Regions from separate parts of the Nesterenkonia populi genome, predicted to be linked through region 1. Evidence: predicted binding sites of a transcription regulator. Region 1 holds the regulator's gene; the other holds the start of a gene.

What was found. Region 1 encodes LexA, which represses DNA repair genes until DNA is damaged. Its sites were predicted from a motif close to TCGAACANNTGTTCGA; they were not measured.
Region 2: the regulator LexA is predicted to act here: its motif matches at 2,284-2,299, upstream of FWJ47_RS07540 (DUF6504 family protein).

What each region holds. Positions count from the first base shown of each region.
Region 1 covers NZ_VOIL01000001.1:1,186,582-1,189,986, reverse strand. Annotated here, with positions in the region: gene FWJ47_RS05525 (histidinol-phosphate transaminase) at 1-944, opposite strand, end outside; gene FWJ47_RS05520 (LysM peptidoglycan-binding domain-containing protein) at 984-1,328, opposite strand; gene lexA (transcriptional repressor LexA) at 1,513-2,244, shown strand; gene FWJ47_RS05510 (ATP-dependent DNA helicase) at 2,280-3,405, opposite strand, start outside.
Region 2 covers NZ_VOIL01000001.1:1,638,713-1,642,117, forward strand. Annotated here, with positions in the region: gene FWJ47_RS07535 (DNA polymerase III subunit alpha) at 1-1,949, opposite strand, end outside; gene FWJ47_RS07540 (DUF6504 family protein) at 1,962-2,267, opposite strand; gene FWJ47_RS07545 (deoxyguanosinetriphosphate triphosphohydrolase family protein) at 2,369-3,405, shown strand, end outside.

The sequences.
Region 1 (3,405 bases):
GGTGCCAGACCCATGGCGGTGAGCTCCTCGACGATCCGGTCCCGCTGAACCTTGATCTTCTCCACATTGGCCATGAGGCTCTCGGCGTGATCGAGCGCGGCGCAGGCTGCCGCCTGGGTGTAGATCGACAGGTGGTAGGGAAGACGCACCAGTCGCAGTGCGTCGGTGATCTCCGGCGCTGCGGCGAGATATCCGAGCCGGCCCCCAGCCATGGCGAAGGCCTTGGACATGGTGCGGGTGACGACGAGCCGGGGGCGGCCCTCCAGAAGCTCCAGAGCTGAGGCCACGCCGGGCTGGCGGAACTCACCGTAGGCCTCATCCACGATCACGATGGTCGCGGACTCGGCCGCGGCCTCATAGGCGGCCCGCACCACATCAAGGTCCAGAGCGGTGCCGGTGGGGTTGTTGGGCGAGGTGAGGATGACGACGTTCGGCCGGTGCTCGCGGATCTGCGCAGCGACATCCTCGGCGGACTGCGTGTAGTCCTCGTTGCGGGTGCCGGGAATGTAGTCGCTGTAGGTGCCCCGGGCATACAGCGGGTACATCGAATAGGTGGGAGGGAAGGCCATGACGGACCGGCCCGGGCCGGCGAAGGCCTGGAGCAGGTGCTGCATGATCTCGTTGGAACCGTTGGCCGCCCAGATGTGCTCCGCGGTAAAGTGAGCCTGCGGCAGGTCCCTGCTGAGGAAGTCTGCGAGCTTCTCCCGCAGAACGGTGAACTCGCGGTCCGGATACCGGTTCATCTGCGCGGCGGCCACGCGCACCTCTTTGGTGATGGCGTCCACCACGTCGGCGGGCACCTCATGCGTGGTCTCGTTGACGTTGAGCATCGCCCGCACGGTCAGCTGAGGAGCGCCATAGGGCTGCTGCCCCTTCAGCTCCTCACGGATGGGCAGTGCGGCCAGGCGGTCAGCGCGTGCATTCGAACTCTGAGCGTCAGTCACCGCTCCATCCTATGGCCGAGCGGTCAGGCAGGGTGTCCGTTACTGAGCAGCAGGCAGGTACAGGGTCTGTCCCGCCTCCACCTGGGAGGAATCCAAGTCATTGATCTCCGCGATGCGGGTGATGGTCTCCTGCACCGGAGCCTGCGACTCAGCCCGCTGGGCCAGTTCCCACAGAGTCTCCCCCGGTGCGACGGTGACCTCCACAGCCTCCACCCCAGAGACCTCCTGCGAAGAGGCCTGGGCCTGGTTCGTCAGGCCCGACAGGCCGAAGAGGAGAAGGGCCGCCAAGGCCGCAGCAGCAAGCATGGAGGGCAGGCCCAAGAGCACGAGCCGCCCCCTGCGGGTCAGCTGGATGCCCGAAGTCTGCGATGCGGTGCTGGTCATGGTGTCCTCCTGTAGTGAGCTCGAACGTCGATTCGAACATCTGTTCTATTTTTAGCACACATCTTCGATAGCTTCTACCTCGAATCGAACACAATGATGGAAACTGTGTCCGAACTCCCGTAGGCTTCGAACCAGCATTCGAGAGCGCTCGAAGACACAGACCATCCAACTGCGGGGGTATGACATGGAAAATGACGCGGCATCGCTGACGGAGCGGCAGCGGAGGATCGTCGACATCATCCAGGAGGCGCTGGCCGAGCGGAGCTATCCGCCGTCCATGCGAGAGATCGGCGACGCCTGCGGCCTGGCCTCCCTCTCCTCCGTCACCCATCAGCTGGGCAGGCTCCAGCAGCTCGGCTACATCCGCCGCGATCCTGGGCGGCCTCGGGCGATGGAGGTGCTCCGCGACTCCTCCGGCCGCCCCCTCGCCGAGCCGGTGAGCGCAGACGGCCCCGCCGGTTCAGCCGCAGACGCCCCCGAGGTGCGCGAGGACCCCTCCGGCGTCGTCGACCTCGACGCTTACCGGCAGCAGGTCGACTCGCGCGTCTCCCAGGTGCCTCTGGTGGGACAGATCGCCGCCGGCGGGCCCATCCTCGCCGAGCAGAACGTGGAGGACGTGATGGCCCTGCCGCGGCAGCTCACCGGAGAGGGCGAGCTGTTCATGCTGCAGGTCCGCGGCGACTCGATGATCGAGGCCGGAATCTTCGAGGACGATTGGGTGGTGGTGCGCCGCCAGGCCGATGCCGACAACGGGGACATCGTCGCGGCGCTTCTGGACGAGGAGGCCACCGTGAAGACCCTCAAGCGGCGGGACGGCCACCAGTGGCTGCTCCCGCAGAACCGGCAGTACGAACCGATCCTCGGCGACGAGGCCGCCATCATGGGCAAGGTCGTCACCGTCCTGCGCAGCCTCTAGGGGCGATGCACTCGGCTCCGCAGCCCGAACGGAGGCTAGCCTGAGCCGGACAGCCGACGGAGGGCGCCCTGCGCCACACTGCTGTCGGTGGTGGCCCAGAAGTCAGGCATGGACTGCTTGAGGTAGCTGCCGTACTGCTTGGTGGCCAGCCGGGAATCGAGCACCGCCAGCACTCCCCGGTCCTCCTGCGTGCGGATCAGCCGCCCCGCGCCCTGCGCCAGGCGCACCGCGGCGTGCGCCGCGGAGACCGCCATGAACCCGTTGCCGCCGGACCGTGCGACCTCCTGGCTCCGAGCGTTCATCAGCGGGTCGTCCGGGCGCGGGAACGGGATCCGGTCGATCGCCACCAGGCGGCAGGACTCCCCCGGAACGTCCACCCCCTGCCAGAGAGACATCGTCCCGAACAGGCATGTCTCCTGGTCCTCTGCGAACTCTCGCACCAGGGCAGACATCGTCGCATCGCCCTGGCAGAGGATCGGCACGTCCAGCTGCTCCCGGAGCTGCGCCGCGGCCTCCTCCGCGGCTCGGCGGGAGGAGAAGAGGGCCAGCGTCGCACCCTTGGACGCTTCGATGAGCCGGCCCAGCTCCTCCCTCTGGGCGTGCTGAGTATTCAGCGAGGGGGCCGGCAGATGCTTGGCCACGTACAGCATTCCCTGCTTGGGGTAGTCGAACGGGCTGCCGACATCCGCCGCATCCCAGCCCGGAGCCTTCGGGCCGGAGAGCCCCAGCTGCCCGGCCACAGGGTCGAAGCTGCCTCCCACCGCCAGCGTCGCGGAGGTCAGCACCACCGTGCGCGTGCCGAAGAGCCCCTCCCGCAGACGTTCGGCCACCGTGGTGGGCGCCACGTAGATCAGCGGCGGCTCGGTCGGGTCCGCCGGGGTGTAGCCCTGGCCGGGGGTGAAGGTTCCGGGCCGGGTGAGCCAGACGACGTCGGGCGTCTCGTCGGCCTGGAGGATGCGGTTGGCGACGTCGTAGACCGCCTGAAGCCGGGCACGTGCGGCAGTCCTTCCGGCCTCAGCCTCGCCGGCGGTGCTGTCCCCCGCGGGCTTGGAGTCGGAGAGGGCGGTCTTGGCGGCGTCACGGGCGGCCTGGACCGCGGAGAGCTGCCGCTCGCGGAGCCCCGTCGGCTTGCCGGGCGTCTTGTTCAGCAGTCCGTCCTCG
Region 2 (3,405 bases), 450 kb from region 1:
CGGATGGCTTCGAAGGTCGCCTCGTCGTCCTTGGGCAGAGAGTCCAGGTCCACCCGTCCCTCGGGGGAGACGTAGGGGGCATCGGCGTCCAGCCCGCCCTCCAAGGCGGCGGCGGGGCCGTTGACCCGTTGGATCTCATCGACGGCGTAGGCCATGGTCGACTGCATCCGCACCCCGAGGACGTCGAGCTTCAGCAGCCCCATGTCGTCGATGTCGTCCTTGTCGAACTGGCTCATCGGCAGGCCGATGCCGGAGGGCTGGGTGGGAGTGGTCGAGAGCAGCCCCGCATCCCCGAGGATCACCCCGCAGGAGTGCATGGAGATGTGCCGGGGGAGTCGGTCGAGGCGTTCGGTGAGGTCCACCAGCAGGTCCACCTGCGGTTCGGCTGAGACCAGCTCGGCGACGTCGCGCAGCTCGGGCTTGGCGTCGAGCACCTGCCGGAACTCGCGGGCGTTGAACCTCCATAGGCTCTCGGCGATCTGGTCGATCCGCTCCTCGGCCAGCCCGAGCGCGAGCCCAGCATCGCGGGCCGCCCCGCGGGCCCGGTAGCGGTTCTGCATGGACAGCAGGGTGACCCGGTCGCGGCCGTAGCGTTCGAAGATCGCTGTGTAGACCTCATGCCGGCGGGCGGACTCGATGTCCACGTCAATATCGGGCAGGGTGCTGCGGACGCTCCCCAGGAAGCGTTCGAAGAGCAGCTCGTGCTCTATGGGGTCCACGTTGGAGACCCGCAGCAGGTAGTTGACCAGGCTGCCGGCCCCGGAGCCGCGGGCCTGGGCGCGGACCCCCATGCTGCGGATCATGTCCACCACGTCCGCGACCGCCAGGAAGTAGGTGCTGAACCCGAACTCTATGATGGTGGCCAGCTCCGTCTGGAGGCGGGCCTGCACCTCAGCGAGCTGCTGCCCGGCGGTGTGCGGGTAGCGTTCTGGGACGGCGGCCCGGCACCTCTCAGCCAGCACCTGGGCGGGATCGTCCTCAACGCCGAGGACCTCCAGCTCGGGGACTTTGGGCTGCCGCCACCGCAGGTCGGCCTGGGGGTCGAGTCGGCAGGCCTCTGCGAGGCGTTCGGTGGCCGAGAGCATGTCGATCGCCTGCTCCCGGCCAAGCCCGGCATGCTCGGCGAGGGTGAGGGCCAGCTGGTGCATCTGCTCAGGCGGCTTCAGCCAGGCCTGCCCGTTGGGCTGGGGTGAGAAGCGGCCCAGCGGCAGCAGGTGCGCTGCGGCGTCGAGCACATCCCCGGTGAGGGCATCATCCGGCTGCAGGTAGCGAACCGCGTTGGTCAGCACCGCCGGGACTCCGTGGGCGTGGGCGAGCCGCATCATGCCGGCGGCGTGCCGGAGGCTTCCGGGCCGGCCGGGCTGGGTGCTGTGGCAGACGATCTCCACCGCCGTTCCGCCGGGCATCAGATCGCACCATTCGCCCAGCAGCCTCTCCGCGGCGGAGGGCTCTCCGGCCAGCACCGCCTGCCCCACATCGGAGCCGGGCCCCAGCAGCACGGTCCCGGTGGGCCCGGACTCGTCCTGGAGGAAGATGGCCGGGCGGCGCTTATCGATGAACGCCTCCCGATGGGCTGACCCGTGAGGACCGGCAGTGCGCCGTCGTGCTCCGCGTCTGGGCGCGTGGGCGGAGGAGATCAGCCGGGCCAGGCCCGCCCAGCCCGCGCCGTCGTTATGGCCGTGGGCGAGCACGGTGACCTCCGAGGGCGGGGGAGCCTCAGCGTCCCTGCGGGGCTTCTCGCGGACCTGCAGGCCTGCCCCCACGATCGGGGCGATCCCGGCCTCCAGGCAGGCTCGGATGTGCCGGACCGCCCCGTAGAGCCCGTCCCGGTCGGTGATCGCAGCGGCCTCCGCGCCCTGGGCGGCCGCTGCCTGCACCAGGTCCTCAGGCCGAGCGGTGCCGTGGTGGGCGGAGAGCTCGCTGGCGGCATGAAGATGAGTGAATCGCACGGCCTCGGCCTCTCAGTCGTAGATGGCCGTGACCGGCCACAGCAGGTCGGGGGAGGCGGCCAGGTCAAAGATGAGGATCTCGCCGTCCTCGGCGGCCGCCTGCACCTGCCACATGGGCCGGTCCAGCAGGTGAGCTGACTTTCCGGCCGGGGCCCGGCGGGCGGTCTCCCACCAGGCCCACCGGTCTATCCACGGGATGGGGCGCGCGCAGACCCGGAAGCGCCGTCCGGCGTACTCGAACTCCGCGGGGGCGCCGGAGGCGCTGGTGCGCACGGCCGCCATGGGCTGCTGGGCCTGCGAGTCCGGAACGGCAGTCATAGGAACATCTCCATCGTCGAACATAGTTTCGAATAGAGAGTGTAAGACCTTCGCCTGACATCCGAACAGGCACGGCCTGCCCCTGCGCATAGGGTGGGTTCATGCATGCCGCCCCTGCCGAAGATCAGCGCACTGCCCGCCGGGTCCCCGAGGCCCTGGATGCCGCCCAGCAGCTGGAGCGCTGGCCGGACTTCCGCGCGGATCTGGAGCGGATCCGGTTCTCCCCGTACTTTTCGCGGCTCTCCGCCGTCACCCAGGTCATCTCTCAGACCGGGGCGGGCATGGCGATCCACAACCGGCTCACCCATTCCCTGAAGGTCGCGGCGGTGGCCCGGGCGATCGCCGTCGGACTCTCCGCAGAAGGGGGCCGCACCGGTGAGCTGCTGGACTCCCTCGGCGGCTGCCATCCGGTGGTGGTGCAGGCGGCGGCCTGCGCCCATGATGTGGGGCACCCGCCCTTCGGGCACCTGGGGGAGCAGGCCTTGGACCGTTTGGCCAGGGAGCACTTCGGGCTGGCAGAGGGGTTCGAGGGCAACGCCCAGTCCTTCCGGATCCTCACCCGGCTGGACGAGTACGACCGCGACGGCGCGGGCCTGAACCTCACCGCGGCGGTGCGCTCGGCCGTGCTGAAGTACCCGTGGATCCGGGCTGAGGGCATCGGCCGGCCGGGCGGCCCGGAGACCCCGCGCGGGCTCTCTCCGGACCCCGGCGGCGGGGGCGCCCGCAAGTTCGCCGTCTATACCCTGGACCTGCACAGCATGCACGAGGCCCGGGCGGCCTATCCGAGCATCAGCCAGCACCAGCAGACCGTGGAGTGCTCGGTGATGGACACCGCCGACGACATCGCCTACTCCCTGCATGACCTGGATGACTTCTACCGGGCGGGGCTGCTGAACCAGACAGCGATCTCCGCGGAGTTCGGGGCCTGGAAAGAGGCGCGCGGGGAGCTCTGCGCCGCTGCTGAGGCCGAGCTGCGGCGGAGCGCCCGCACCCCGGGGCACTCCCTGGAGCTGCTGTGGCGGCAGCTGCAGCGCAAGGACCCGTGGATCGCTGACGCTGAGGCGTTCCTCCACGCCGTCGAACGTGTCTCCGAGGGCGTGGTGGAGGGGCTGCTGATGTCTCCCTTCGACGGGTCCCG